DNA from 3 places in the Thermus tengchongensis genome. Region 2 is predicted to be linked to each of the others. Evidence: a T-box and tRNA genes for the amino acid it is inferred to sense, from the RefSeq annotation. Region 2 holds a T-box; the other regions hold tRNA genes.
What was found. A T-box is a leader RNA that pairs with one kind of tRNA and senses whether it is charged. The one in region 2 lies ahead of ileS (isoleucine--tRNA ligase), so its partner is inferred to be a tRNA-Ile.
Positions count from the first base shown of each region.

Region 1: it has a tRNA-Ile gene. The T-box ahead of ileS (isoleucine--tRNA ligase) is inferred to sense a tRNA for this amino acid. The anticodon was not compared.
Region 3: it has a tRNA-Ile gene. The T-box ahead of ileS (isoleucine--tRNA ligase) is inferred to sense a tRNA for this amino acid. The anticodon was not compared.

Region 1 covers NZ_JAKEDU010000016.1:15,064-24,727, reverse strand. The annotation lists rRNA gene L1087_RS12295 (23S ribosomal RNA) at 1-1,316, opposite strand, end outside; tRNA gene L1087_RS12290 (tRNA-Ile) at 1,815-1,891, shown strand; gene L1087_RS12285 (MFS transporter) at 1,973-3,178, opposite strand; gene L1087_RS12280 (ArsR/SmtB family transcription factor) at 3,181-3,483, opposite strand; gene guaB (IMP dehydrogenase) at 3,646-5,130, shown strand; gene L1087_RS12270 (hypothetical protein) at 5,151-5,381, opposite strand; gene L1087_RS12265 (hypothetical protein) at 5,421-5,882, shown strand; gene L1087_RS12260 (sensor histidine kinase) at 5,907-7,157, opposite strand; gene L1087_RS12255 (response regulator transcription factor) at 7,167-7,850, opposite strand; gene L1087_RS12250 (hypothetical protein) at 7,847-8,209, opposite strand; gene L1087_RS12245 (DUF502 domain-containing protein) at 8,221-8,868, opposite strand; gene L1087_RS12240 (helix-turn-helix domain-containing protein) at 9,027-9,635, opposite strand.
Region 2 covers NZ_JAKEDU010000002.1:348,547-358,210, reverse strand. The annotation lists gene rho (transcription termination factor Rho) at 1-1,092, opposite strand, end outside; gene fsa (fructose-6-phosphate aldolase) at 1,089-1,760, opposite strand; T-box leader at 1,898-2,132, shown strand; gene ileS (isoleucine--tRNA ligase) at 2,167-5,298, shown strand; gene L1087_RS04235 (Uma2 family endonuclease) at 5,303-5,614, shown strand; gene L1087_RS04230 (M24 family metallopeptidase) at 5,638-6,672, shown strand; gene L1087_RS04225 (septal ring lytic transglycosylase RlpA family protein) at 6,673-7,176, shown strand; gene nfo (endonuclease IV) at 7,173-7,991, shown strand; gene L1087_RS04215 (hypothetical protein) at 7,971-8,189, opposite strand; gene L1087_RS04210 (site-2 protease family protein) at 8,199-8,858, opposite strand; gene L1087_RS04205 (zinc metalloprotease) at 8,855-9,460, opposite strand; gene L1087_RS04200 (CBS domain-containing protein) at 9,435-9,664, opposite strand, start outside.
Region 3 covers NZ_JAKEDU010000002.1:74,259-83,922, forward strand. The annotation lists gene L1087_RS02680 (DJ-1/PfpI family protein) at 1-51, shown strand, start outside; gene L1087_RS02685 (TetR/AcrR family transcriptional regulator) at 77-715, shown strand; gene uvrA (excinuclease ABC subunit UvrA) at 916-3,774, opposite strand; gene L1087_RS02695 (SIS domain-containing protein) at 3,850-4,881, shown strand; gene L1087_RS02700 (tRNA-binding protein) at 4,980-5,309, opposite strand; tRNA gene L1087_RS02705 (tRNA-Ile) at 5,393-5,469, opposite strand; gene L1087_RS02710 (YgaP family membrane protein) at 5,557-5,748, shown strand; gene L1087_RS02715 (DUF402 domain-containing protein) at 5,779-6,312, shown strand; gene L1087_RS02720 (hypothetical protein) at 6,309-7,328, opposite strand; gene L1087_RS02725 (LabA-like NYN domain-containing protein) at 7,332-7,880, opposite strand; gene L1087_RS02730 (NAD(P)/FAD-dependent oxidoreductase) at 7,945-8,952, opposite strand; gene L1087_RS02735 (zinc-binding dehydrogenase) at 9,105-9,664, opposite strand, start outside.

The sequences.
Region 1 (9,664 bases), on a different contig from region 2:
TACTCATGCCGGCATTCGCACTTCCCTTACCTCCAGCCGCCCTCGCGGACGACCTTCGTCGGCATCGGGAACGCTCCCCTACCGCCTGAGGGATCACCCCCCAGACCCGCAGCTTCGGCGCTGGGCTTGAGCCCCGATCATTTTCGGCGCAGCGCCGCTCGACCAGTGAGCTATTACGCACTCTTTAAAGGATGGCTGCTTCTAAGCCAACCTCCTGGCTGTCTCAGCGACGCCACATCCTTTCCCACTTAGCCCAGACTTCGGGGCCTTAGCTGGCGGTCTCGGTTGTTCCCGCGCTTGGACGCGGACGTTATCGCTCGCGCCCTCACTCCCAGGCTCCACCTGGGACCCTTCGGAGTTTGACAGGGTTTGGTAGGCTGGTGGGCCCCCTAGCCCTATCAGTGCTCTACAGGCCCCAGTCAGCACCTGAGGCTGACCCTAAAGTCATTTCGGGGAGAACCAGCTATCTCCGGGTTCGGTTAGCTTTTCACTCCTAACCCCAGCTCATCCGAGGGGTTTGCATCCCCCACCGGTTCGGGCCTCCACTGGGCTTCACCCCAGCTTCACCCTGGCCAGGGCTAGCTCACCCGGTTTCGGGTCCACGGCCGCGGACTGCGCGGGCCGCACGCGGCCCGCTTTCGCCCTCTTCGGACTCGGTTTCCCTACGCCTACGCCTCCACGGCTTAAGCTCGCCCACGACCGTGAGTCGCCGGCTCATGCTTCAATAGGCACGCCGCAACCCCTTTAGGGGCCGCGACTGCTTGTAAGCCCACGGTTTCAGGCTCTATTTCACTCCCCTCCCGGGGTTCTTTTCACCTTTCCCTCACGGTACTGGTTCACTATCGGTCACCCGGAGTACTTAGCCTTAGGCGGTGGTCCGCCCAGATTCCCCCATGGCTCCACGAACCACGGGGTACTCGGGTACCCTCACCTATCCCCTCACCTTTCGCCTACAGGGCTTTCACCTTCTCTGGCGCTGCTTCCCAGACAGCTTCGGCTAGGCTAGGGATTCGGTATCCGAGGGCCCCACGACCCCGCCCGGACAAGCCGGACGGTTTAGGCTCTTCCCCTTTCGCTCGCCGCTACTCAGGGAGTCGCTTTCGCTTTCCTCTCCTCTGGGTACTGAGATGTTTCAGTTCCCCAGGTTCCCCCCGCCCCTAAGGGCGGTGACCCGTGTTCCCACGGGCCGGGTTCCCCCATTCGGACATCCAGGGATCAACGCCCGCTACCGGCTCCCCCTGGCTTATCGCAGGTAGCCACGTCCTTCATCGGCTCGGGTGCCAAGGCATCCACCGTGGGCCCTTAGCATCTTGACCCTCCAAGACCGCTCCACACGGCCTTGACTCACCTATTCCTCCACCCCAGCTTTCAAGATCCCCCGCCGCCCCTTCAGGCAGCGCAAAGAAAAAAGTACCAGACTTCTGGGTACTGAGATGTTTCAGTTCCCCAGGTTCCCCCCGCCCCTAAGGGCGGTGACCCGTGTTCCCACGGGCCGGGTTCCCCCATTCGGACATCCAGGGATCAACGCCCGCTACCGGCTCCCCCTGGCTTATCGCAGGTAGCCACGTCCTTCATCGGCTCGGGGGCCAAGGCATCCACCGTGGGCCCTTAGCATCTTGACCCTCCAAGACCGCTCCACACGGCCTTGACTCACCTATTCCTCCACCCCAGCTTTCAAGATCCCCCGCCGCCCCTTCAGGCAGCGCAAAGAAAAAAGTACCAGACACCTCGCACCCTGTCAAGAGGGGGTGAGGGAAATCGGCGGTCATCTTGACGGGAGGCGGACTCCTGGCTAAGCTGTTCTTTGCGTGCGGGGGCGATTAGCTCAGCTGGTCAGAGCGCACGCCTGATAAGCGTGAGGTCGGTGGTTCAAGTCCACCATCGCCCACCAAGGAAGGTCCCCCGGGAAGGTTCCCGGGGGTTCTTTTTGAAGCACTCCCTGGAGCGTTCGTTAGCTTACGAAGCCTACCCCTCACCTTGGTCTTTTCCAAGATCGAAAGAGAAGCTCCACCCCCAAAAGAAGGCCAAGGGCCATGAGACCGCCGTAGAGGAAGGATCTCTCAGGGAAGTGGGTTCCCAACCACCCCGCAACGGGATAGGCCAGAACCCACCAGAGGTGGCTCCAGGCAAAGTGGGCTCCGTAAACCCGCCCCTGGAGGACCTCAGGGGTACGGTCAGCGATCAGGGCTTGTGTGGGCAGGTTAACCCAGTTTTGGCCTGCGCCAGCCAGAATCCAGAGGAAAAGGAGCAGGTTCAGGGAGGCCCAGTCAGCGGGCAGGACTGCCAGGCTGGAAACCATAGCACCTAAGAAGACAAAGGTGGTACGGGGGATGCGGTTTTCCCAAGCGCCCATGGACAAAGCAGCCAAGGTGGCCCCAATGCCAAAGCCAGCCATAGTCCAGCCGTATTCCAACGCGTCTAGCCCTAACTTTCCCCGAACCAAACCCACGGTGCCCACCAATACCAGGGCCCCGGACACCGCGGCCGAAAGCTCTAGGAGCAGGGCGTAGCGCATGGGGCCATCCCGCCACAACCAAAGGGTTCCCTCCCGAACATCCCCTACGGGGTTGGCGTGGGCTTTTCCCCGCTCCACCCGGAGGCTTACCGGTAGGGTAAGGATGAGCAGGGCGGAGAACATAAAGGTTACCCCGTTTAGCAGGAAAAGGTTCCGTGCTCCGAGGAGGCCCGCCAGGGCCCCGGCTATCCCGGGGCCCAGCACTCCCAGAACCTCGTAGGTGGCTCCGGATAGGGCAATGGCCTGGGCATAGTCTTTCTGTTTCATCACCTGGGGCAGCGCTGCCTGGTAGACGGGGGTGAAGAAGGCGGTGAGGGCGTTGAGGAGGAACATCAGGGTGTAGATCTGCCATACCTCGCCTACCCAGGGCATAAGCCCTACCCCTCCCGTTCGCCCCAGGTCCGCGCCTACCATCAGCCTCCTCCGGTCCACCCGGTTCGCCAGGATCCCAGCCCATGGGGGGAGAAGGACGGAGGCTGTGACCCGCAGGGTGAGGGCCCCGGCCAGGATGCTTGCCGACTTTGCCCCACTCACCTCAAGGGCCAGAAGGGCCAGGGCGACCCAGGTGAAGGCATCGCCTAGAAGGCTGGTGGTCTGGGCGGCGTACAGGCGGGCAAAGAGGGGGTTACGCAGGCTCTGGAGAAGGCGGGAAAGGGTACCCATGGCTAGGCTCCGTGGTCCGGGAGGCCCAGGCGTTGGTGCTTGGCGTGGGCGAAGGCTTGGATGAGGAGGTCCGCAACATGGCTTTTGAGGCGGTAAAACACCTGGGTGCCCTGCCGGCGGGCAGCCGCCACCCCCGCTCCCCGCAAAACCGCCAGGTGCCTCGAGGTGGTGCTCTGGGGAAGTTGTAAGCGCTGGGTCAAGCGGCCTACGCTTTCCTCTCCTTCCAGAAGACCTAAAGCGATGCGCAGGGGAGTGGCCTCGGCCAGGGCGGAGAAGATCCTCAGGACGCGCTCGAGGTCTTCCACCGGGAGGCCAGCTTTCCCGAGGGGATTCGTGGCGCTCCGTGCACTAATTTGGTATCTGGATAAACTAAAGTGGATCTCCGAGGGAATGCGACTTTTGCGTGGGGTGGACTTCGGGGTCTTGGCCCTAGACGCAAGGTCAGGGGGGCGTATAGCCTGAAGAACATGTACGAGGGTAAGATCCTCTACGAAGGCCTCACTTTTGACGACGTGCTCCTCCTCCCCGGGTACTCGGAAGTGCTACCCCGGGAGGTATCGGTGCGGACGCGGCTCACCAAGAAGCTTCACCTTAACATCCCCATCCTCTCTGCGGCCATGGACACGGTGACCGAGGCGGAGATGGCCATCGCCATGGCCCGGGAAGGGGGGCTAGGGGTCATCCACAAGAACCTCTCCATAGAGGCCCAGGCCGGCATGGTGCGCAAGGTGAAGCGCTCGGAGGCGGGGATGATCCAGGATCCCGTCACCCTGCCCCCCACCGCCACCCTCGAGGACGCCGAGCGCCTCATGCGGGAGTACCGCATCGGAGGGCTTCCCGTGGTGGACCTCTACGGGAAGCTCCTGGGCTTGGTGACCAACCGCGACCTGCGCTTTGAACGCAACCTGAAGCGACCCGTCACCGAGGTCATGACCCCTTTGGAGCGCCTCATCACCGCTCCCCCCGGCACCACCCTGGAGGAGGCGGAGGAGATCCTGCGCAAGCACAAGGTGGAGAAGCTTCCCCTGGTGGACGAAATGGGTAGGCTCAAGGGGCTTCTCACCCTAAAGGACATCGTGAAGCGCAAGCAGTACCCCAACGCGGCCAAGGACCGCCTGGGCCGGCTTTTGGTGGGGGCGGCGGTGGGGGCGAGCCGCGACCTACCCGAGCGGGCGGCCGCTTTGGTGGAGGCGGGGGTGGACGTCCTGGTTCTGGACTCGGCCCACGGGCACTCCAAGGGGATCCTCGAGGCCCTCACCTACCTGAAGGAGACCTTCGGGGACAAGGTGGAGGTCATTGCCGGCAACGTGGCCACCCGGGAAGGGGCCAGGGCCCTGGCGGAACGGGGGGCGGATGCCGTGAAGGTGGGCATTGGCCCTGGCTCCATCTGCACCACCCGGGTGGTGACCGGGGTGGGGGTGCCGCAGATCTCCGCCATCCTCGAGGCGGTGGCGGGGGTAAAGGACCTGGATGTGCCCGTCATCGCCGATGGGGGCATCAAGTACACCGGCGATGTGGCCAAGGCCCTGGCGGCGGGGGCCCATTCGGTGATGCTGGGAAGCATGCTGGCGGGCACGGACGAGGCCCCAGGGGAGGAGGTGCTGAAGGACGGGCGCCGCTACAAGCTCTACCGGGGGATGGGCTCCTTGGGGGCCATGAAGCAGGGCTCCGCCGACCGCTACTTCCAGGAGCCGGGCAGGGGAGGGGAGACCGAGGCCAAGAAGCTGGTGCCCGAAGGGATCGAGGGCATGGTGCCCTACAAGGGCCCCGTGGCCGACGTCCTCTACCAGATCGTGGGGGGGCTGAGGAGCGCCATGGGCTATGTGGGGGCCCCCGACATAGAAACCTTCCGGCAAAAAGCCCGCTTCGTGCGCATGACCATGGCGGGCCTCATCGAAAGCCACCCCCACGACGTGGTGGTCATCAAGGAGGCCCCCAACTACTCCCGCTAAGGCCCCCCACCCTTTCCGGGCTAGTCTCCGAAGAGTTTCTCAAAGGCCTCTCCGCCTCCCTTCTTGCGGGCCAGGCGGTAGGTGCCCTCTTTTTCCTCCAGCCTTCCCTCCGCCACCAGGGCCTTCAGGGTGTCCTCCAGCTCCTTTTTGGAGAAAGCTTCCCCCTCTTCGTCCAGGTAGCGCTGGATCTCCTTGAAGGTGGCAAAGCGCAACGCCTCCACCGCCCGCATGACCCATCCCTTGCGATCCATACCACCATCCTATCCCTTTGCCCGTGGCATCCTGGACCTGTGGATCCCTACCGGGAATACCAGGATTACGTGGTGGCCTCGAGGCTCCTGGTGGCCCTGGGGCTTTCCCGGGAGGTGCTCTCTTTGGCCCAGTATGCCCGGCTTCGCCTTAAGCGGATGGAGCTTGTCCAGAAGGGATGGATGGGCCGCTTGGAAAGCCTGGATGAGCGCCTGCGGTATGGCTTCTTCAGCAACCCCTTAAAGCTCAAGGAGTTCCTCAAGCGCACCGCCCACGCCCCCTTTTGGGCCTCCCCTTTGGCCTTCGAGGCCCTGCTATTTCCCGAGGAGCAGGCCCGCCTGGCCTATCCGGGGCAGGCAGGGGAGTACTACCTGGGCTGGCTCAGGCTACCCCATCTCCTCATGGACCCCCTGGCCTTTGAGGAGGCGCTGAGGGAGCAGGAGGCCCGAGCCCAGGCCCTTCCCCTTTTCCTCAACGCCTTCCACCGGGTACCCGGCCCTTGATGCCTTTCGCCTTTGGGCCTAATCCTAGGCCTCTTCCTCGAGAAGGGGCAGGCGCACCCGGAAGAGGGTCAGACCGGGCCGGCTTTCCACGGTGATCTCCCCCCCGTGGGCCTTGGCGATGGCCTGGGCGATGGCCAGGCCAAGGCCTGTGCCTCCCCCAGGTCCCCGGGCGAAGCGCTCAAAGAGGCGGGGAAGGAGGTCCTCAGGGATTCCCGGGCCATGGTCCTCCACCTCCAAGAGGGCGTTTTCCCCTTCCCGCCGGAGGCGCACCCAGACCCCTTCCCTTCCTGCGGCCCGTACCCCGTTGGCGATCAGGTTTCTGAGCATTTGCAAAAGCCGGTCCGGGTCCCCGAGGACCTCTAGGGCCTCCCCTTGGAAGGCCACCCCGTACTCCTGGGCGGCCTCCTCCGCCAGGGTCTTCAGGTCCACGATATGGGGGTTCAAGGTGCGCTCCGCCTCCCCCCGGGCCAGGGAGAGGAGGTCCTCCACCAGGCGGCGCATCCTCTCTGCGGTGGCCCGGGCGGTCCCAAGGGCTTCGGGGTCTTGGGGGTTTCGCCCTAGCCGGTCCAGGTGGCCCAGGAGCACGGTGAGGGGGGTCCGGAGCTCGTGGCTGGCCTCGGCCAGGAAGGCCCGTTCCTTCTCCTTGGCCTCCTTGAGGGCGAAGAGGAGGCTGTTTACCGCCTCCACCATGCGGCCGAACTCGTCCTTGGGGAGGTTCAGGGGAACGGGGTCCAGGCGCTCGGGGTTGCGCCGGGCGATCTCCCTGGCGGCCTCCTCCAGGGGCCTGGCGGTGAGCCGTGCGGTGAGGTAGACCAAGGCCGTGCCCAAGGGGAAAAGCAGGAAGAAGGCCTCGAGGAGGGCCCGCCTCAGGGCCTCTTGCGCCAGATCTATGGGGGTGGTGTCCTGGGTCAGGGCGAGAAGGCCCAAGGGGGTGCGCACCAAAGCGGCGGCAAAACCTCCCTGCCAGATGACCCTGGGGACCTCCCCCACTTTCCTCAGGGCCTCAGGGGGAAGGCGATGGGCCTCCTGGGTCAGGACCAGGGCCTCCCCATCCTCCGCATAGAGGTGCAGGTAAACGCCCCCGGTGGTGAGGAGGGCGCCCGTCTGCCCCTTGCGGTAGGCCTCCGCCGCCCGTTTGGCATCCTCCAGGAGGGTGGCCTCGAGGTGGCCCCTAAGGGCGCGCTCCACCCCCTGCCCCGCCAGGTACAGGGCCCCCACCAAAAAGAGGAGCCAGAGGAGGCTGAAGGAGAGGAAAAGCCGAAGCCGGAAGGACATGGGGCCAGGCTAGGTTTCCTCCTCGCCTCTTCCCGGGCGCACCGCATACCCCAGGCCCCGCACCGTGCGCAGGTAGCCGTAGGCCCCGGCCTCCCGCAGCTTGGCCCGGAGGTTGGCCACGTGGACGTCCAGGACGTTGGAATCCCGGCCCAAGGGTTTGCCCCAGACCTTTTCCTCGATCTCCTGTCGGGGAAACACTCGTCCTGGGCGGCTCATGAGCAGGTGGAGGAGTTCAAACTCCTTGGGGGAAAGCCGCACCTCCTTCTCCCCGAAGAAGACCTGCCGCCTCTTGGGGTAGAGCTCCAGGCGTCCCACGCTCAGGACCTCGCTTCCCTCCCTGTGCCTCAGCTGCACCTGGATGCGGGCCAGGAGCTCGGCGGGGTGGAAGGGCTTCACCAGGTAGTCGTCGGCTCCGTCGGAAAGCAGGCCCACCTTGCGCTCCACGGCGTCCTGGGCGGTGAGGACCAGGATGGGGGTGTCGTCGGTGGCGCGGATGCGCCGGGCTACTTCGGCCCCGTCCAGGTCCGGAAGGCCGAGGTCCAGGACTACCAGATCAGGCTTCCGTTCGCGGTGCTTCACCAGGCCTTCCATGCCGCTTTGGGCCCATTCAACGGTGAAGCCCGCCTCCTTGAGCTCCAGCTCCACCAGGCGGGCCACCTCCGCATCGTCCTCGATGAGCAGGATGCGCTTCATGGCCAGAGCCTTTCCGGAGGGGTGAGGCCGTAGACCTCCTTGAGGAGCCTAAGGAGGCTCACCCGCTCCTTGTCCTGCAGGAGGACCACATCCCCGCGGTCGGCCACCCCGGGGAAGGTGCGGGGCTTTTCCCCCGGGAGCACCAGAAGAAGCTGCACCTCCTGGCCCGGCCTGGGGGGTATGGGAGCGGAGAGGGGGATCAGCCTCTTGCCCTCCACCCGCCAGGCCCCGTGCAGGATGCGCAGGTCCTGGGAGAAAAGCCTTAACTCCGTGCCCGCAGCGAGGCCAGGCCCCAGGAGGGGAGGAAGGGCGGCCCAAACCGTCCCCAGGAAAAGGAGAAGGAGGGCCAGAGGACGCATCGCCCTCCATTCTACGCCGAGGGCCCGGCCTTTTGTGGGAGGGAGGTTAAGGAGCCTGAAGGTTTTTCCGGTAGGAGGAAGCCCGCAGAGACCACGTACTTAAGAGCATCCTCCACGCTGATCTCCAAAGGGATGACCTCCTCCGTGGGTACCAGGATGACCACCCCGCTGGCCGGTACGGGGCTCGTGGGCACTAAGACGGCGGTGTAGCCCTCGGGCAGGGGGGGCAGACGGCTCCCTACGGGCTGGACCACAAAGCAGAGCACGTAAAGCCCCCGCCGGGGGTACTCGATGACCGCGGCCCGGCTGAACTTCACCTCCTGGTGGCCGAAGAGGGTGTGGGTGATCTGTTGCACCGCCTTGTAGATGTCCCGCACAATGGGGAAGAGGAGAAGGGAGCGCTCCAGGGAGTGGAGGAGCCTCCGGCCCAGGTAGTTTTCCGCCACGGTACCCACCAGGTAGATGAGCACCCCGGCCAGGAGGAGCCCCACGAAGGGGAGGAGGGGCTGGTAGGTCCTGGGCACCTCGAGGTTCAGAAGGCGGAGAAAGGTCTGGATATACCCGCCGGAATAGGTGTAGACCCAGGCCAGGAAGTAAAGGGTGACCAGAAGGGGAAGAAGGGTAACCAGCCCAGTGAGGAACCTCTGGCGCAGGCGCATGGCTTTCAGTTTACGGGAAAATACCCTGTTGGGGCGGGTTGGCGGCGGGGCTCGGGCTCAGGGGGGAGGTCTACCCGTCTCCCCACACGGGCGAGGATTGCAGGGGAATGGTATTGCTGGGGCTCCCAGCCTGGCCAAGCCAGGCTGGGGCAGCCTCCCTAGCGTCCATCCCCGCGGCTTCGGGCCAGTTCCTTGAGGCCTTTGATGTCCTTCAGGATGATCTTGCCGTAGCCGGAGCGGATGTAGCCTTCCCGGGTGAGCTCCCCGATGACCTTGGTCACGGTTTCCCGCACGCTCCCCACCGCCGCGGCCAGCTCGTCATGGGTGGCGCGGAGGACCACGCCCTCCTGCTCCTCGTGGGCTAAGGGGGTTTCCGCCAGCTCCAGGATGGCCGCAGCCATGCGGTTCTTCAGGCGCTGGGTGGCCAGGCGCTCAATGCGCCGGTAGGACTCGGAAAGGGCCTGGGCCAGGCTTAGGAGCACCTGGCGGATCTCTTCGGGATGGGGTTCCTTGGGGAGGGGTTCGGCCACCACCTCGGTCACCGCCTCGGCGAAGTAGGTCCGCTCCATGCCCGCCAAGACCTCCTCGCCGAAGTACCCCCCGGGGCGAACCAGGCGCAGGGTGAGGGCATTCCCCTCTTCATCCACCGCCTCGAGGCGCACCAGCCCCTCGAGGACCCGGTAGACCCGGTCCCGGGGCCCCGGCACCCCCGGGTACAGGATGACCTCGCCGGGCTTGAAGGTTACGGTTTCGCGGGCCTGGGTCATGGCTGCCTCCTTGCCCCTAGGCTAGCACG
Region 2 (9,664 bases):
CGGGAAGATGCGGCGCTCCTCGAGGCGGCGGGAGAGGTGAAGCTCCATGTTGCCCGTGCCCTTGAACTCCTCAAAGATCACGTCGTCCATGCGGCTTCCCGTTTCCACCAAGGCGGTGGCCAGGATGGTGAGGCTTCCCCCACCCCGGATGTTGCGGGCTGCCCCCAGGAAGCGCTTGGGGAAGTAGAGGGCCGCGGAGTCCAAACCGCCTGAAAGGGTGCGGCCCGTGGGCGGCGTCACCAGGTTGTTGGCCCGGGCCAGGCGGGTGATGGAGTCCAGGAGGATCATCACGTGCCCCCCATCCTCCACGATGCGCTTGGCCCTTTCGTGCACGAACTCCGCCACCCGGATGTGGTTCTGAGGTGGCTCGTCAAAGGTACTGGCGATGACCTCGGCCCCCTGCACGCTTTCCCGGAAGTCCGTGACCTCCTCGGGGCGCTCGTCGATGAGGAGCACGATCACCTTGATGTCGGGCTCGTTCTTCAGGACCGCATTGGCGATCTTCTTGAGGAGGGTGGTCTTACCCGCCTTGGGCGGGGCCACGATCAGCCCCCGCTGCCCCCGGCCGATGGGGGCCAGGAGGTCGATCACCCGGGTGGAAAGCTCATCGGGGGTGGTCTCCAGCCGGATCTGCCGGTCGGGGAACTGGGGGATGAGCTCGTCAAAGCGGGGCCGGTTCTTGGCCGCCTCGGGGTCCAGGTCGTTCACCGCCTCCACCTTGAGGAGGGTGCCGTAGCGCTCGTTATCCCGGGGCGGCCGCACCCGGCCCACGATGTAGTCCCCGCTTCTTAGGGCGTACTGCCGGATGAGCCCGGCGGACACGATGGCGACTCTGGAATCCAGATTGTACAGGTTCTCGGTGATGAACCCGTACCCATCCGGGCTGATCTCCAGGTAGCCCTTGACCAGCTGCAAGCCCTCCCCCTGGGTCTGCCGCTCCAGGAGGGCCATGATGAGCTGGTCCTTCTTCATGCGCTTGTAGTTCTCAATCCCCGCCTCCTGGGCCAGGAGGTGAAGCTCCGGAAGGATCTTCGCCGAAAGCTCCTGGTAGGTAAGGGGTGCTTCCTGTTGGGTATCCGCTTTTCTTCTCATGGCTTAACCTTCTCCCAGTCCTCCATGAAGCGCTTGAGGCCTATATCCGTAAGCGGGTGCCTGAGGAGCTGTTTGAACACACCGTAGGGCATGGTGGCGATGTCCGCCCCCAAAAGAGCCGCCTCCGTCACATGGCGGGGGTGGCGGATGGAGGCGGCGATAACCTTGACGGGCAGGTTCTGCACCTGGATAATCTCCACGATCTCTCGCAACAACTCCCCGCCGTCCCAGGAGATATCGTCCACCCTCCCCAAGAAGGGCGAAACGTAGCTCGCCCCTGCCCGGGCGGCCAAAAGGGCCTGGTTGGCAGAAAAGATCAGGGTCATGTTGACCTTAATGCCTTCGGCGGAAAGCCGCCTGCAAGCCTTCAAGCCCTCCTCGGTGGTGGGCAGCTTGACCACGATGTGGGGGTGGATGGCGGCAAGCCGCTGTCCTTCCGCCACCATGGCCCCTGCCTCCAAGGTGGTCACCTCTGCGGACACGGGCCCCTTCACCACCTCGCATATGGTCCGTAGGTGAGCGAACAAAACCTCCTCGGTCAGCTTTGCCCCTCGGCCCGCATACTCCTTAGCCACCAAGGTGGGGTTGGTGGTCACCCCGGAGAGCACCCCCCAGGCGGCAATCTCCCGTATCTCCTCCAAGTTGGCCGTATCCAAGTACAGCTCCATGGCTACTCCTTTTGTCGGGAAGCGGACCGGCTTAGCTCGATTCTAGCAGACCCAGCCCAGGCGTTGTCAAGGAAGAGGAGGGCTGCTAGCATGGGCTTAGCCGCCAAGGGGGGATTTTACCCCAGGGGGCGTGAGCTGTAAAGGCGAGGATGGGGAGAGTACCCCTTTCCAAGAGCCCAGAGCGAGCCGGGGAGGGTGGAAGCCCGGTGGTGAGGAAAGGTGGGAAGATCACCCCGGAGCCGCGGGAGGAAAAGGGAAAGCCCTGAGTAATGCCCGCCGGGTGCGCCCGTAATCGCGCGAAAATGAGGGCCTGGAGGCTATCTCCAGGAAGCGCGGTGGTACCGCGGAAGCCCTTGCGCTTTCGTCCGCGCCCCAAAGGCGCGGGCGTTCCTTTAGGGAGGAGCGTATGTTCAAGGAGGTCGGCGAACCCAACTTTCCCAGGCTGGAGGAAGAGGTCCTGGAGTTTTGGAAGCAGGAGAGGATCTTTGAGAAAAGCGTGGAAAACCGCAAAGGGCGGCCCCGTTACACCATATACGAAGGCCCCCCCACCGCCAACGGCATGCCCCACGTGGGCCACGCCCAGGCCCGGAGCTACAAGGACCTCTTCCCCCGCTACAAGACCATGCGGGGCTACTACGTGCCCCGCCGAGCCGGCTGGGACACCCACGGGCTTCCCGTGGAACTGGAGGTGGAGAAGAAGCTGGGGCTAAAGAGCAAGCGGGAGATCGAGGCCTACGGGATTGAGCGCTTCAACCAGGCCTGCCGGGAGTCGGTCTTCACCTATGAGAAGGAGTGGGAGGCCTTCACCGAGCGCATCGCCTACTGGGTGGACCTGAAAAACGCCTACGCCACCTTGCACCCCACCTACGTGGAAAGCATCTGGTGGAGCCTGAAGGAGCTCTTCAACCGGGGCCTCCTCTACCGGGACCACAAGGTGGTGCCCTACTGTCCCCGCTGCGGCACCCCGCTTTCCTCCCACGAGCTCTCCTTGGGCTACAAGGAGATCACCGATCCCTCGGTCTACGTGCGCCTGCCCCTGAAGGAGCCCCAGAGGTTGGGCCTGGAAAAGGCCAGCCTCCTCATCTGGACCACCACCCCCTGGACCCTGCCCGGAAACGTGGCGGCGGCGGTACACCCGGAGTTCACCTACGCCGCCTTCCAGGAGGAGGAAGAGGCCCTCATCCTGGAGGAAAGCCTGGGGAAAAAGCTCTTGGGCGAGGAAACCCCCATCCTCAAGACCTTCTCAGGCAAGGAGCTGGAGGGCCTCCCCTACGAGCCTCCTTATCCCCAAGGGGTGGAGCGGGGCTACTTCGTGGTCCTGGCGGAGTACGTGAGCCGGGAGGACGGCACGGGCATCGTTCACCAGGCTCCGGCCTTCGGGGCTGAGGACCTGGAGACGGGCCGCCGCTACGGCCTTCCCGTGCTGAAAACGGTGGACGAGGAGGGCAAACTCCTGGTGGAGCCCTTTAAGGGCCTCTTTTTCCGCGAGGCCAACCGGGCCATCCTGAAAGACCTCCGGGCTCGAGGCCTCCTTTTCAAGGAGGAGAGCTACCTCCACAGCTACCCCCACTGCTGGCGGTGCTCCACCCCCCTCATGTACTACGCCACCGAAACCTGGTTCATCAAAAACACCCTCTTCAAAGAGGAGCTGATCCGGAAGAACCAGGAGATCAACTGGGTCCCGCCCCACATCAAGGAGGGGCGCTACGGGGAGTGGCTAAGGAACCTGGTGGACTGGGCCCTAAGCCGCAACCGCTACTGGGGGACCCCCTTGCCCATCTGGGTCTGCGACGCTTGCGGGAAAGAAGAGGCCATCGGGAGCATCGCCGAGCTCCGGGAGCGGGCCACCCATCCCCTCCCCGAGCCCTTCGACCCCCACCGCCCCCATGTGGACCGGGTGGAGCTCCGCTGCGCCTGCGGAGGCACCATGCGGCGGGTGCCCTACGTGATCGACGTCTGGTACGACTCCGGGGCCATGCCCTTCGCCTCCTTGCACTACCCCTTTGAGAACCAGGAGGAGTTCAAGGAGGCCTTCCCCGCCGACTTCATCGCCGAGGGCATCGACCAGACCCGGGGCTGGTTCAACTCCCTGCACCAACTGGGGGTGATGCTCTTCGGCTCCATCGCCTTCAAGAACGTCATCTGCCACGGCCTCATCCTGGACGAAAAGGGCCAGAAGATGAGCAAGTCCAAGGGGAACGTGGTGGACCCCTGGGACATCATCCGGGAGTTTGGGGCCGACGCCCTCAGGTGGTACATCTACATCTCTGCGCCCCCGGAGGCGGACCGCCGCTTTGGGCCCAACCTGGTGCGGGAGACGGTGCGGGATTACTTCCTCACCCTTTGGAACGTGTACAGCTTCTTCGTCACCTACGCCAACCTGGACCGACCGGACCTGAGGAACCCGCCCCCTCCGGAGAAGCGCCCCGAGCTGGACCGCTGGCTTCTCGCCCGGATGCAGGACCTAATCCAGAAGGTGACGGAGGCCCTCGAGGCCTACGACCCCACCACCAGCGCCCGCGCTCTGCGGGACTTCGTGGTGGAGGACCTTTCCCAGTGGTACGTACGCCGTGGAAGGAGGCGGTACTGGAAGAACGAGGACGCCTTGGACCGGGAGGCCGCCTACGCTACCCTGTACGAGGCCCTGGTCCTCGTCGCCACCCTCTCCGCCCCCTTCACCCCCTTCCTGGCGGAGGTGCTCTGGCAGAACCTGGTGCGCTCCGTGCGCCCTGAGGCCCCCCTCTCCGTGCACCTCGCCGACTGGCCGGAGGTGGATCCCCGCCTGGTGGACGCGGAGCTGGTGGCCAAGATGCGCGCCGTGCTCAAGGTGGTAGACCTGGCCCGCTCGGCCAGGGCCAGAAGCGGGGTCAAGACCCGTACCCCCCTCCCCCTTCTCCTCCTCACCGCCCCCAGCGCCTTGGAGCGGGAGGGCTTAAGGCACTTCGCCCCCGAGATCGCCGAGGAGCTCAACGTCAAGGAGGTGCGGGTTTTGGAGCCGGGAGAGGAGGTCCTCTCCTACCGCGTCCTTCCCAACCTGAAGCTTTTGGGGAAGAAGTACGGCAAGCGGGTGCCTGCCCTCCGCGAGGCCCTGCAAAGGGAGGCCGAAAGGGTGGCCAGGTTGGTCCTGAAGGGGGAGCCCGTGGCGCTAACGGTGGAAGGGGAAACCCTGGTCCTCGCGCCCGAGGAAGTGCTTTTGGAAGCCCAGGCCCCCGAGGGGTACCAGGCCCTGGAGAAGGACGGGTACGTGGCCGCCTTGGAGGTCAGGGTCACGGAGGCGCTGAGGCTTGAGGGCCTGGCCCGGGACCTCATCCGCCACCTGCAGCAGACCCGCAAGGAGATGGGCCTGAAGGTCTCCGACCGCATCCGGGTGGGCTACGAGGCGGAAGGGCCATACCTGGAGGCCCTAAAGCGGCACGGCGGCTGGATCGCCGAGGAGGTCTTGGCCCTGGAGTTTGCCCCAGGCCTCTTCCCCGGCCACACCACCCTGCTGGAGGACGAGGAAGGCCGGGTGCGCTTTAGCGTGGCGAAGCTAGGATAAGGGCATGGCCGAACCCTCGGGAAAGGCCCTCAGCCTCGAGGCCTACCTCCAACTGGAGGAGCAAAGCCCCATCCGCTCGGAAAGCACCGAGGACCTGGACCGGGGGAAGAAGCTATGGCACTACCTCAGGCTCCCCTCCTTGCGGGCCTACCTCCTCCTGGACAGCCGCCGGGTGGGCCTCGAGGCCTACCTGCGGGAGGGAAACAAGTGGACCTACCTCCGCCTGGGACCGGGGGAAAGCCTCCCCCTCCCCTGCCCCTCCTTGGAGCTGGCGGTGGACGAGGTCTACCGGGGCGTAAACCTGGAGGAGGGCTAGGCGAGTGGTATAGTGGCCCCGTGTTGGACCCCAAGACCCTGCTGGACTCCCTGGGGCTAGACGCCCTCTACATCACCCGTCCAGAAAACGTCCGCTACCTCTCCGGCTTTCCCCACCCCGAGGACGCCCAGGTCCTCCTCCTGGAGGGGGAGGCCTTCCTCCTCACCGACCCCCGCTACCCCGAGGCGGAAAGGGAAAGCCGCATCCCCGCCAAGGTCCTGAGACGTGAGGAGAAGGAGGAGGTCTTCAAGGGCCTAAGGGGCCGGGTGGGCTTTGAGGCCGAGCACCTCCCCTACGCCGCCCTGGAACGCCTGCGGGAGCTTGCCCCCGCGGAGTGGGTGCCCACCAAGGGGGTGGTGGAGCGTCTGCGCCTGAAGAAGGCCCCGGAGGAGGTGGCCCAGATCCGGAAGGCCCAGGCCCTGGCCGAAGAGGCCCTGGCCCACGCCTTAGGGCTCCTGAAGCCCGGGGTGGCCGAGCGGGAAGTGGCCTTGGAGATCGAGTTCTTCCTGCGACGGCGGGGGGCCGAGGGGGTAGCCTTCCCCCCCATCGTGGCCTCGGGGGAACGGGGGGCCTTGCCCCACGCCGGAGCCTCGGAGAAGCCCCTAAAGGCGGGGGAGCTCGTCACCCTGGACCTGGGGGCCAGAGTGGCGGGCTACCACTCCGACATGACCCGCACCGTAGCCTTGGGAAAGGTGGATGGGGAACTCAAGCGGGCCTTTGCGGCCACCCTGGCCGCCTTAGAACGGGTCCTAGAAGTTTTGGGCCCTGGGAAGAGCACCAAGGAAATGGACGCCCTGGCCCGGGAGGAGCTTAAGCGCTTTGACCTGGACCGCTACTTCGTCCACTCCCTGGGGCACGGGGTGGGGCTTGCGGTGCACGAGGGGCCGGGGCTTTCCCCCTACACGGAGGAGACCCTGGAGCCCGGCATGGTGGTCACCGTGGAGCCTGGGGTCTACCTGCCCGGGGTGGGCGGGGTGCGGATTGAGGAACTGGTCCTCATCACGGAAACCGGCATGGAGCTCCTCTCCCGCTTCCCCCGGGGCTGGCAGGAGGTGTAGGTGCGCGCCCTCGTCTTGACCCTGTTCCTCGCCAGCGCCTTGGCGCAGACCTACACCGTGCAAAAGGGGGACACCCTCTTCCGCATCGCCAAGGCCCACGGCCTCAGCGTGGCCGAGCTTAAGCGCCTGAACGGGCTTCAAACCGATCTCATCCGCCCAGGACAGGTCCTGCGGGTAACCCCTGAAGAACCCCGCCAGGAGCCCCAGGAGAAGGGCAGGGTGTTCCAGGAGGGCCTAGCGGTGTGGTACGGCCCCGGCTTCCACGGCCGCCGCACCGCCAGCGGCGAGCCCTACGACATGCACGCCCTCACCGCCGCCCACCCCTCCCTCCCCTTCGGCACCCGGGTGCGGGTGACGAACCTCAAGAACGGCCAGAGCGTGGTGGTGCGCATCAACGACCGGGGGCCCTTTGGGGGCCGGTACATCATCGACCTCTCCTACGCCGCCGCCAAGGCCATCGGGGCCCTTAGCGCCACCCCCGTACGGCTGGAGGTGCTCCCATGAGGCGCTACGGCTTCCACCTCTCCATCGCCGGCAAGAAGGGGGTGGCGGGGGCGGTGGAGGAGGCCCAGGCCCTGGGCCTTTCCGCCTTCCAGATCTTCGCCAAAAGCCCGAGGAGCTGGAAAACCCGCGCCCTCTCCTCCACCGAGGTGGAGGCCTTCCGGGCGCTTCGGGAGATGGCGGGGGAGCTTCCCGGGGTGGTCCACGCCTCCTACCTGGTGAACCTGGGGGCGGAAGGGGAGCTTTGGGAAAAGAGCGTGATGAGCCTGGCGGACGACCTGGAAAAGGCCCGCCTCCTGGGTCTGGAGTACGTGGTGGTCCACCCCGGCTCCGGAAGCCCCGAGCGGGTGAAGGAAGGGCTCTTGAGGGCCCTGCGCCTGGCCGGGGTGCGGGATAGGCCCCAGCTTTTGGTGGAGAACACCGCCGGGGGCGGGGAGAAGGTGGGGGCGCGCTTTGAGGAGCTCTCCTGGCTCATCCAGGACACCCCCTTAGGGGTCTGCCTGGACACCTGCCACGCCTACGCCGCGGGCTACGACGTGAAGGAGGCCCCGGAAGCCGTCCTCACCGAGCTGGACCGCACCGTGGGCCTGGAGCGGGTACCCGTGGTCCACCTCAACGACTCCGTGGGCGGCCTGGGAAGCCGCATCGACCACCACGCCCACCTTCTCCAAGGCCAGATCGGGGAGGGCCTCAAGGGGGTGCTCCTGGACCCCCGGCTGGCGGGTAGGGTGTTCATCCTGGAAACCCCCAGGAGCCCGGAGGAAGACACCTGGAACCTGAAGGTTCTAAGGGAGTGGCTAGAGGAAACCCCCCCCTAAGAGGAGGCGCAACGCAGAAACCGCCAGGACCAAAAGCCCGAGCTTAAAGGCCCGATCTTCCCCAGAAAGGATCCCGAACCCCGCAGCCAGCAAGCTCAAGGGCAGAACCAACCAGTTGAGCCAGCCAAGGAGAGGCAGGAGGGCAGGGAGTAGCAAAAGGAAGGAGAGAACCGCCAGGACCAGGCTGAGGATGCGCACACCCCCAGTCTAGCCGAAGAAAAAGCCGAAAAAGACTCTCCTGGCCCAACGCAACACCTCCTGGATGGGCCCCCGGAGCACGGTGAGGATCAGGAGAAAGGAAAGCCAGGCGTACTGCTCCAGACGCCAAAGGAGGGGCTGCCAGGAAAGGGGCAGGAGGCTTTGCAGGATCTTGGAGCCGTCCAGGGGCGGGATGGGCAGGAGGTTGAAGACCGCCAGGACCAGGTTGATGGAGCTGGCGAAAAAGGCCGCCAGGGCCAGCAGGCCAAGCCCAGTCTGCCCCTCCCCCCTTAGGGTCATGACCACTCCCACGGGATCCAGGGCAAATAGCCCCCGAACCAGGAGGGCAAAGAGCACCGCCAGGACCAGGTTGATGGCGATCCCGGCGATGGAGACCATGAAGAGCCCCAGGCGGTAGTGGCGGAAGGCCGGGGGGTAGATGGGCACCGGTTTGGCCCAGCCGAAGCCCACGAAGAGGAGGAGGACCGTGCCCAAAGGGTCCAGGTGCTTCAAGGGGTTCAGGGTGAGGCGGCCCGCCCGCTTGGCGGTGGGGTCCCCGAAGAGGTAGGCGGCGTAGGCGTGGCCCAGCTCGTGAAGGACCAGGCTAAACACCAAAACGGCGAAGGTAAGGATAAAGGCTAGGGGATCCTGCTGCAAAAGGCCGATCATAACCCGATGACCCGGTATAGCGTGGCCAAGAAGCCCGCAAGCCCTTGGACCACCGCCCCGGTAACCCCGGTATAGGAGAGAACCAGAAAGATCAGGATGAAACCCAGGGGTCCGTAGGCCGCAAGCTGCTCCAGAAAGCGCCGGGCCTCATACCCGCCCACCGCGTAGAGGGCCTTGGCCCCATCCAAGGGAGGCACGGGGAAAAGGTAGATGGCGGCGTGAAGGAGCATGAGCCTTTGGGCCAGCAAAAGCCCTTCGCCGAAGGGATAGGGCAGGAAGCGGGCGAGAAGGCCATAGAGGAAGGCGGCCACAAAGAACCCCAAAGGCCCCATGAGGGCCACCATGGCCCCCTTCCTTCCCGGAAGGTTCGTGGGTACGGATCTCGGCCATCCGAAACCCAAAAGGAGCAAAAAGACCAGGCCTAAAGGTTCAAGGTGGGCCTTTAGGTCCAAGGAGAGGAAACCGTAGCGGCGGGGAGCCGTATCCCCATAACGGTCCGCCAGGTAGGCCTGGAAGAGGTTGTGGATCACTAAGCCGAACACGCTTAGGGCCAAGGCCACCAGGAAGACCGGGGGGTCATTGAGGTACGGAAAAAGACCCATCGCCTATCAGTCTACGGGCTAAGGCCAGTTCCTCCTCGAAGGTCCTTACCTCCCCCCGGGCCCGCGCCTCGGCCACCTGGCGCAGGATCTCCCCCACCCTGGGACCGGGCTTTAGGCCCAGCTGCAAGAGATCCCGTCCCATGAGGACCCGCCTCTTTTCCGTAAGCCAGGCCTCCTTCTCGGGAAAGAGGGCTAGGAAAACGC
Region 3 (9,664 bases), 270 kb from region 2:
TCCCTGCTTAAGGCTTTAGAAGATTGGGCGCAAAAAGCGATTGAACTTTGAGTTTATACGGTAGTACACTACCCCCATGACCGTGAGGGAGTATCAGAAAAAGCGGCGCCGGGAGCGCATCTTTCAGGCGGCCATGGCCCTTTTTCGCCAGCAGGGCTTCCGGGAAACCACCGCCACCGACATCGCCAAGGCCGCCCATGTGTCCCGGGGTACCTTCTTCAACTACTACCCCTACAAGGAGGCGGTACTCCTGGAGTACGGAAGTCTCCTGTTGGCGGACCTTCGGGGTGAGGTTAGGCGTCGGCTTGCCCAGGGGGAGGATCCCCTGGCCCTTTTGCGCTACCTCTTCGGGAGGCTTGCGGCCTTTACCCAGGCGGAGAAGGATCTCCTCTTGCCTCTCCTCTATGAGCTGTTAAACCCTGACCCCATCCGGGCCAAGGCGGCCTTCATGGCCCTGCCTTTGGGGGACCTGATCGCCGAGGTCCTAAAGCCTTTGCGGGATAAGGGGGTGGTGCGGCAGGACCTTTCCTTGGAACGCATGGGCCGCACCTTGGCCGATCTTTACTTCCTTGCCGCCTTGCGCTGGGCGGCCTATACCCCTAACCGGGACTTCGGGGGGGAGGTGGAGAAATCCTTGTCCTTGGCCCTGGAGGGGATCCTGGCCCGCAGCCAGCCCGCCCAGGTTTCCAGGAAATCCCCCAAAGCCAAGGCTTAAGTACCCCGTCGTGGCTTGCGCCACGACGGGGGCCCCAAAAAAGCCATGAGCGCGCCACTTTGGCTTTGGCCGATGGGGCAACCTTTGCGTACGGACGCTTAAGTACCCCGTCGTGGCTTGCGCCACGACGGGGGCCCCAAAGAGGCGATAAGCAAGCCGCTTTGGCTTTAGCCGATGGGGCAGCCTTTGTGCGCGGGCGCTTAGTCCGCGGCCACCTTTAGCCGCTCGGCGATCTCGGGGATTCTGGCCAAAAAGACTCCTGTGGGGCTACCCGTGAGGGCCACTTCCTCCGGGGTACCCTCGGCCACGATCTCCCCGCCCCGGTCCCCCCCCTCGGGGCCCAGGTCGATGACCCAGTCGGCGGTCTTGACCACGTCCAGGTTGTGCTCGATGACCACCACGGTGTTCCCTGCGTCCACCAGGCGGTGGAGGACGGAAAGGAGCTTAGCCACGTCGTCAAAGTGGAGGCCGGTGGTGGGTTCGTCCAGGATGTAGAGGGTGCGGCCCGTGGCCTTGCGGCCCAGCTCCGTGGCCAGCTTGATCCGCTGGGCTTCTCCCCCGGAAAGGGTGGGGGAGGGCTGGCCCAGGCGCATGTACCCCAGGCCCACGTCCACCATGAGCTGGAGCTTGCGGGCGATGGTGGGCACGTTCTGGAAGAAGTCCAGGGCCTCCTCGGCGGTCATGTCCAGGACGTCGGCGATGCTCTTGCCCCTCAGCTTCACCTCGAGGGTTTCCTTGTTGTAGCGCTTGCCCTTGCACACCTCGCAGGGCACGTAGAGGTCGGGCAGGAAGAGCATCTCGATCTTCACCGTGCCGTCGCCGCCGCAGGCCTCGCACCGCCCTCCCTTCACGTTGAAGGAGAAGCGGCCCGGGCCGTAGCCCCGCTTCCTGGCCTCCGGGGTCTTGGCGAAGAGGTCGCGGATCTCGTCGAAGATGCCGGTGTAGGTGGCGGGGTTGGAGCGGGGGGTGCGGCCGATGGGGGACTGGTCGATCTCGATGACCTTGTCCAGGTGTTCCAGACCCTCCAGGGCGTCAAAAGCCCCCGGGGTGGTCTTGGCCCGCATGAGCCTCTGCGCCAGGGCGGCGTAGAGGACGTCGTGGATCAGGGTGCTCTTCCCCGAGCCCGAGGGGCCGGTGACGGCCACGAAGCGACCCAGGGGGATGCGCAGGGTGACGTTTTTCAGGTTGTGCTCCCGGGCTCCTTTAAGGACCAGCCACTTGCCGTTTCCCTTGCGCCGCTCCTTGGGCACCGGGATCCTCTTCTCCCCCCGGAGGTAGGCCCCGGTGAGGCTCCTGGGGTTTTGCAGGATGGCCTCCAAGGGGCCTTCGGCCACCACCTCCCCCCCGTGGATCCCCGCCCCCGGGCCCATGTCCACGATCCAGTCCGCGGCCCGCATGGTCTCCTCGTCGTGTTCCACCACGATGAGGGTGTTGCCCAGGGACTGGAGGCGCTTGAGGGTTTGGATGAGGCGCTGGTTGTCCCGGGGGTGGAGGCCGATGGAGGGCTCGTCCAGCACGTACAAGACCCCGGTGAGCCCGCTTCCCACCTGGGTGGCCAGGCGGATGCGCTGGGCCTCCCCCCCGGAGAGGGTGTTGGCCGCCCGGTCCAGGGTCAGGTAGTCCAGGCCCACCCCCACCAAAAAGCCCAGGCGTTCCACGATCTCCCGCAGGATGGGCCGGGCGATCTGGGCCTGGAAGGGGGTGAGCTTCTCCTCGAGGTTCTGGAAGAACTCCAGGGCTTCCCGCACGGGCAGGGCGGAAACCTCAGCGATGTTCCGCCCCGCCACCCGCACCGAGAGCACCTCCTTCTTGTAGCGGGTGCCCCCGCACACGGGGCAGGGCTTTTGCGACATGAAGCCTTCCAGCACCTCCTTGACCCCCTCGGACTCCGCTTCCTGGTACCGCTTCTGTAGCCAAGGGATGACCCCCTCGTAGTGGACCTCCACCCGGAAGGTCTCCTTCCCCCCACGGCGGAAGACCACCTCAAAGGGCTCGGGCAGGCCGTAGAGCACCGCCTGCTTAGCCGCCTCCGGCAGGTCCTTGAAGGGGGTCCTGAGGTCAAAGCCCAGGTGCTCCGCTAAGGCCCGAAGCCGGTCCCAGAGGTAGCTCCGGCCCGTGTCCCGGCCCCGGGCCCAGGGCAGGATGGCCCCCTCGGCCAGGGAGAGCTCGGGGTTCACGATGAGCTCGGGGTCAAACTCCTGCTTGTACCCCAGGCCAGAGCAGGCGGGACAAGCCCCGTAGGGGGCGTTGAAGGAAAAGATGCGGGGTTCCAGCTCCTCCAGCACGCTCCCGTGCTCGGGGCAGGCGAACTTCTCCGAAAGGAGCTCCTCCTCCCCCGTGTCGGGGTAGAGGACCCGCATGAGCCCCTCCCCCCGGAGGAGGGCCAGCTCCACCGCCTCGGCGATGCGGGGGCGCTCCTCCTCCTTGAGGACCACCCGGTCGATCACCAGGTCGATGTCGTGCTTCTCATATTTTTCCAGGTTTAGGTTCTGGGCCTCCTCCAGGAGGTAGATGACCCCGTCCACCCGCACCCGGGCGTATCCCTCCTTCATAAGCTGCTGGAAGAGCTTCCGGTACTCTCCCTTCCGCCCCCGGACCAAGGGGGCCAGGAGGATGGCCCGGGTGCCTGGGGGGCGCTGCAGGAGGCGGTCGGTGATCTCGCTGGCGGACTGCTTTTCGATGGGGCGGCCGCACTCCGGGCAGTAGGCGGTGCCCACCCGGGCGAAGAGGAGGCGCAGGTAGTCGTGGATCTCCGTGACCGTGCCCACGGTGGAGCGGGGGTTGTGGCTGGTGGTCTTCTGGTCGATGGAGATGGCGGGGGAGAGGCCCTCGATGCTCTCCACCTCCGGCTTGTCCATGACCCCCAGGAACTGGCGGGCGTAGCTGGAGAGGCTTTCCACGTACCGCCGCTGCCCCTCGGCGTAGAGGGTGTCGAAGGCCAGGGTGCTCTTGCCCGAGCCCGAGACCCCGGTGATGACGATGAACTTGCCCCGCGGGAGCTCCAGGTTGATGTTCTTGAGGTTGTGCTCCCGTGCCCCCCGGATGACGATGCGGTCCATCCGTGGAAGTATATCACCATCTTCTGGGAAGGACCAGGTGGCAGGAGGTGGCTTCCCGTGCCCTATAGTGAACCTATGGCCTCTTGGATGCGTACCGAGGCGGAGGAAGCTCCCAAGGTCATAGAGCGCCTCCTTAGGGAGAACGAGGCCGAGGTAAGGAGCCTGGCCAGCTTCCTGAGGAAGCGCCCCCCGGCCCTCACCCTTACCGTGGCCCGGGGGAGTTCCGACCATGCGGCCCTTTTTGCCAAGTACCTCCTCGAGGCCCGCCTGGAATGGCCGGTCCTTTCCTTGGCCCCTTCCGTCCTTACCCTCTACCAGGCCAGGCTGCGGGTGCCTTTCCCCTCGCTCCTTCTTGCCTATAGCCAAAGCGGGGAAAGCCCCGACGTGGTGGAAACCGTGGCCGCCTACCGCCGCCAGGGGGTCCTCACCGTGGCCCTGGTGAACCGGGAGGACAGCCCCCTGGCCCAAATAGCTGAGGTGGTCCTTCCCCTCCATGCCGGCGAGGAGAAGGCGGTGGCCGCCACCAAGAGCTTCCTGGCCATGCTGGCCGCCACCGCCCAGCTCCTCGCCCACCTCCTGGAGGAGGCGAGGCTCCGGGAGGCTTTGCCGGCTTTGCCCGAGGCCCTCCACCGGGCCTTGGAGGCCTCGGGCGAACTGGACTACCTGGAGGATGCGGAAAACCTTTTCGTCCTGGGGCGGGGGTTCACCTATCCCGTGGCCCTCGAGGCGGCCCTCAAGCTCAAGGAGGTGGCCGCCCTGCACGCGGAGGGGTTTTCCGCGGCGGAGTTCCTGCACGGGCCCCAGGCCCTTTTGGAGGAGGGCTTTCCCCTCTTGGCCCTGGTGCAGGGGGATGAGGCCCTGGAGGGCTTCCTAAAGACCCTGGAGGGCCTCCGGGCCAAGGGGGCCCACCTCCTGGTGCTCTCCCCGGAGCCCGACGCCCTGGCCCTGGCCCACACCCCCCTGGCCCTTCCCGTGGCCCTGGAGCCGGAGCTCACCCCCCTCCTCCTGGTCCAGGCCTTCTACCCCAAGGCCGAGGCCCTGGCCCGGGCCCGGGGCCTGGACCCGGACCGGCCCCGGCACCTCAGCAAGGTGACCCGGACCCGCTAAGTACCCCGTCGTGGCCCAGGCCACGACGGGGGCCCCAGAAAAACCATGAACAAGCCGCCTCGGCTTTAACCGGTGGGGCAGCTTTCGCACACGAGCCCTCAGAACACCTTCTCCCCCAAGGGCACCTCCCGTTCCGGCGCCAGGAGCACCACCCGCCCCGCCCCGTCCCTGGCCCCCAGGACCAGGACCTCCGAGGGGAAGCCGGCGATCACGCGGGTGCCCAGGTTCACCGCACATACCACCAGGCGGCCCACCAGGTCCTCGGGGCGGTAAAGCTCGGTGATCTGGGCGGAGCTTTGTTTAACCCCTAAGGGTCCGAGGTCGATCCAAAGCTTGTAGCTGGGTTTACGGGCTTTCTCGTGGGGTTCGGCCTTTAAGATGCGGCCGATGCGCAGGTCCAGAATTTGAAAGGCTTGCAGGGCCTCCATGGCTAGATTGTGCCAGAAGAAGGGGCTGGTACAAACACGTTTCCCGCCCCTTTGGGAGGCGGGACTTTGGCGGACAGGGAAGCTGGTGGGCCGTGCAGGACTCGAACCTGCAACCAACCGGTTATGAGCCGGCCGCTCTGACCGATTGAGCTAACGGCCCGCGCCGAAGGCTTATTTTAGCACAAGGGGCCTAGGGGGCCAAACGTCCCGGTCCGCTCTGGTATAAGCTGGATGGCGGAGGTGGAACATGACGGTGAACGAGAGCACCACCGACCGGGTCATTCGTTTTGTCTTGGCCTTGGTCCTCTTCTACTTCGCCTTCCAGTCGGCCTCGCCCTGGAACTGGATTTTGGGCATCGTGGGCGTCGTTTTGCTTTTCACGGCCATCACTGGCTTCTGCGCCCTTTACAAGGTCCTGGGCATCAGCACCAAGAAGTAAACGGGGCGCAGGGCCCGTTGGGCGCTTTGCATGGGGGCCTTGCCCTGGCCGGTGGCTCCCGGGGACCTCGTGCGGGTGGAGTTTTACAAGTTCCCGGGGGATAACCTGCATTACTTCTGGGAGGCCAAGGTGGTGGAGGTGCGCCCCGAAGGGATCCTCACCCTTTTGCCCCAAGGGGGAACCTTCCACCATGTGGCCAAGGGTAGGAGGGTGGTGCTGGACCACGACGCCTACGTGGCCTTCTTCCCAGGGGCCTGGTATTCCGGGGGGCCGGACGTGCGGGAAGGCCGGGTGCTGGAGTACTACTGGAACGTGCAGACCCCAGCGGAGTGGGCGGGAAACGGGTTTCGCCAGTATGACCTCGAGCTGGATGTGAAGTGCCGAGCCGACCACACCTGCCAGGTCTTTGACCGGGAGGAGTTTTTGGCCAAACATTCCCTTTACCCAAGGCATTGGGTGGAGGAGGCAGAAAAGGCGGTGGAGGCCATCTTCCGCCACATGCGGCAGGGAAGGTGGCCGGTGCTGCCTCCCGGGGAGCCCCTTCCCTGGATGGAGCGGATCTAAGGGATCAGGCTGGGGAGAGAAGGCGGAGGGGGGTCCTGCGCCCCAGGCCCCCAGGCTTTGAGGGGAAGAAGGGTGTGGCCTTCCAGGTGCCAGCGTCCTTCCAGGACCACCTGGTAGAGGAGGCCCTTGAAAAAGCCGTGGAAGCTGTCCTCCCAGGTTTCCAGGTTCTGCGCCCTAAGGGGGTAGTTGTGCCAGGCGGGGCCCAGGTAGTAGAGCCAGGGGTCATCCAGAAGGCGGGTATCCCGTGGGGGGAGGCCGAGGAGGGCGTTGAAGTAGCCTCTAAGCCGGCTTGCGGTGAAGAGGAGGTTGAGGTAGGGATCCTCGAGGGCCTTCCTGGCCTCGGTCTCGGTCTTGGGGAAGGGTTTTGCTGGGTCCCAAGCTCCGAAGAGGCGCAGGCGGTCTTGTTGCTTGAGGGCATCCTCCCAGCTCATCTGGGCCAGGCCCAGGGTGCGGCTCAAGGGGGCGTGGCCCTGGACCTCGGCCAGGCCTTGGGCGAAGCCATCCGCCGCTTGGCGCACCCCCCGAGAAAGCCCCAAGGCCTTGTCCCCCCCATACTGCTCGTTATCCACAATGGCGGCCAGCACCCCATAAGGAATGCCGAGGGCGGAGGCGGCGGCGCGGATCTCCCGGGCGTAGGGAAGTACGTGGTGGGGGGCGGTGGGCAGGCCCTCGAGGTCCACCTTCTGGCCCCGCTTGGCCTGGCCGATGGCCTCCACCCAGCGCTTGGCCGCCAGGAGGGCACCCTTGGGCTCCGGGTAGGCGGACCGCTTGCCGGAGCGCTGGTTTTTGAGCTCGAGGCGGAGCAGGCGGTCGTAGGCCCGGGCGGCCTTCCCTCCCAGAAGGAGGTGCAGGCTGGCCTTCAAGCCCAGGTGGAGGCTGACCCAAGCCTCCCGCTCTTCCTTTGGGTAGGGGAGAAGGTCCCTGAGGCTGGGGGAGGGGGGTAGGGTAGGGGGGATGGGAAGGGCCAGGTAAAAAAGGCCCGCTGCCAGCAACACGAGCCAGGGGCCTGGGGGCATGGGTTAGGGCTGGGCGTCCTCTACCGGGGCAGGGGGTACCTCCACCGTAGCCTCCACGGGATAGCCCACATAGGTGCGGCGGCCCCCCAGGGTTCTCTCCAGCACCTCCCGCCACTCGGGGAGGTTCAGGAAGCGGTCCGCCTGGTTGCGGAGCTCGAGGTCCGCTAGCTCGTGCACGCCGAGGAGGTGGATCTCCTTCCCCATGGCCCTCAGGACGCTGAAGGTGTGGGCCAGTTCTCCCGAACCGCTGGCCACGATGGCCCGGTCCCAGCGGGGGGCGGTGGTGAGGAGGTCCGTGGCCATCATGGCCTCAAACCGGGCATCCCCCCGTACCAGGCGGCTACGCACCGTGTACCCCATGAAAACCAGGGCGTCGATGAAGCGCTGCTGGCGCTCGTCCTCGGGATCGGTGATGGGCACGTAGTAGAAGGCGTTGTAAAGCTGCTCCGGGGTGGCGAACTGGGTGAGGACCCGGCGGTGGTCCACGTTCCAACCCAGGCGCTTGGTGGCCAGGTACATGTAGGATCCGTCAATGAAAAGGGCAACCCGCATATGCCCCATCTTAGAGCAAAGGGGAGCCCCGGGGTAGCCCGGGGCCTGAAGGGAGGAGGGGTCTTTAGGCGGGGGCTTTCTCCTCGGCCTTTTCCGAGGAGTGGCCGGGGTTAACCTTAAGGGCGGGGTTGGCGTAGGCGGCGGCATGGTTGGCGGCGATGGCGGCTTCCCCGAAGCCGAGCACAATGAGGGGGAGTTTCCCCGGATAGGTGACGATATCCCCGCAGGCGTAGACCCCGGCGATGCTGGTGGCCATGGTGGTGTCCACCTTGATCTTGTTCTTTTCCAGTTCCAGCCCCCAGTTGGCCAAGGGCCCCAGCTTGGTGAGGTAGCCCGCCAGGATCAAGACAGCGTCCACCTCCAGCTCCTTTTCCTCCTGGGTCCCGTTGTGGAAGATCACCGCCTTGCGCACCTGGGTATCCCCCTCAATCCGCCGGACCTCGTAGGGGGTGAGCACGGTAAGGCGCCCTTCCTCGTGGGCTTTGAAGAGCTCCTTCACGCTGGCCTCGTGGGCCCGGAACTGAGGCCTCCTGTGGATCAGGGTGATCTCCTGGGCGGTGCCCAGGAGGTTCAGGGCCCAGTCCACGGCGCTATCCCCACCTCCCACGATGAGCACCCGCTTGCCCTGGAACTCGGCCTTGGTCTTCACCGCATAGTAGACGCCTTTGCCCTCCAGTTCCTTTTCCCCGGGGGCACCCAGGCGCCTGGGCTCAAAGGCACCTACCCCAGCGGCGATGATTACCGCCTTGGCGGTGTAGGTGTTCCCGGAGGAAGTGGTCACCTTGAAGTGGTCCCCTTCCTTTTCCAGGGTTTCCGCTCGCTCCCCCAGGCTGTAGATGGGGTGGAAGGGGGCCACCTGCTCCACCAGCCCCTTCACCAGGTCCTTGGCGTACACCTTGGGAAAGCCCGCCACGTCGTAGATGTATTTCTCCGGATACAAGGCGGAAAGTTGTCCCCCTGGCTCGGGCAAGGGGTCGATGAAGCGGAAGGAAAGCCCCCGCATGCCCACGTAAAAACCCGCGAAAAGCCCAGCGGGGCCCGCGCCAATGATGATCACGTCGGTGTGCTCCATGGCCTCACCTCGCCCTGCATTCTACCCTTGAGGAAGCCCTATGGGCGGCGGCTTCCGGTTAGGGACAAAGGTCTTGACCCCATCCCATGATCTTCGCCCTTTGGCCTGCCAGCTCGCTATTATGGCGGGATCTTGCTCCTGCCTGGAGAGGCCTAGTCCACCCGTAGCACTACTTTGCCGAAGATGCGCCGCTCCTCCAGGAGGCGGTGTCCCTCTGCGGCCTCCTCCAGGGGCAGAACCTGGCCTATCACGGGCTTTAGCCTTCCCTGTTCCACAAAGCGCAGGATGGGGAAAAGGCGGCTTTTGGAGCCCATGGTGGAGCCCAGGATGGAAAGTTGCCGGAAGAACACGTGGGCGAAGGGAAGGGTGCCCTCGTATCCCGAGGAAGCCCCGGCGATGGCGATTCTGCCCCCGTTGGCCGTGGCCCGGATCACCCCCTCGAAGTAGAGGGCTCCGGTGTGGTCCACCACCTTGTCCGCCCCTTTACCCCCAGTGAGGCGGCGCACCTCCTTGTACCAGTCGGGGTGGGTGTAGTTCACGGTTTCGTCGGCTCCCAGCTCCTTAGCCTTCCGGAGCTTTTCCTCTGAGCCGGCGGTGGCGATGACCCGCGCGCCGAAGAGCTTGGCGATCTGAATGGCGGCCACACTCACCCCGCTACCCGCCGCCATAACCAGAACGTCCTCCCCTGGCCGTACCTGGAGCTTGTCCACCA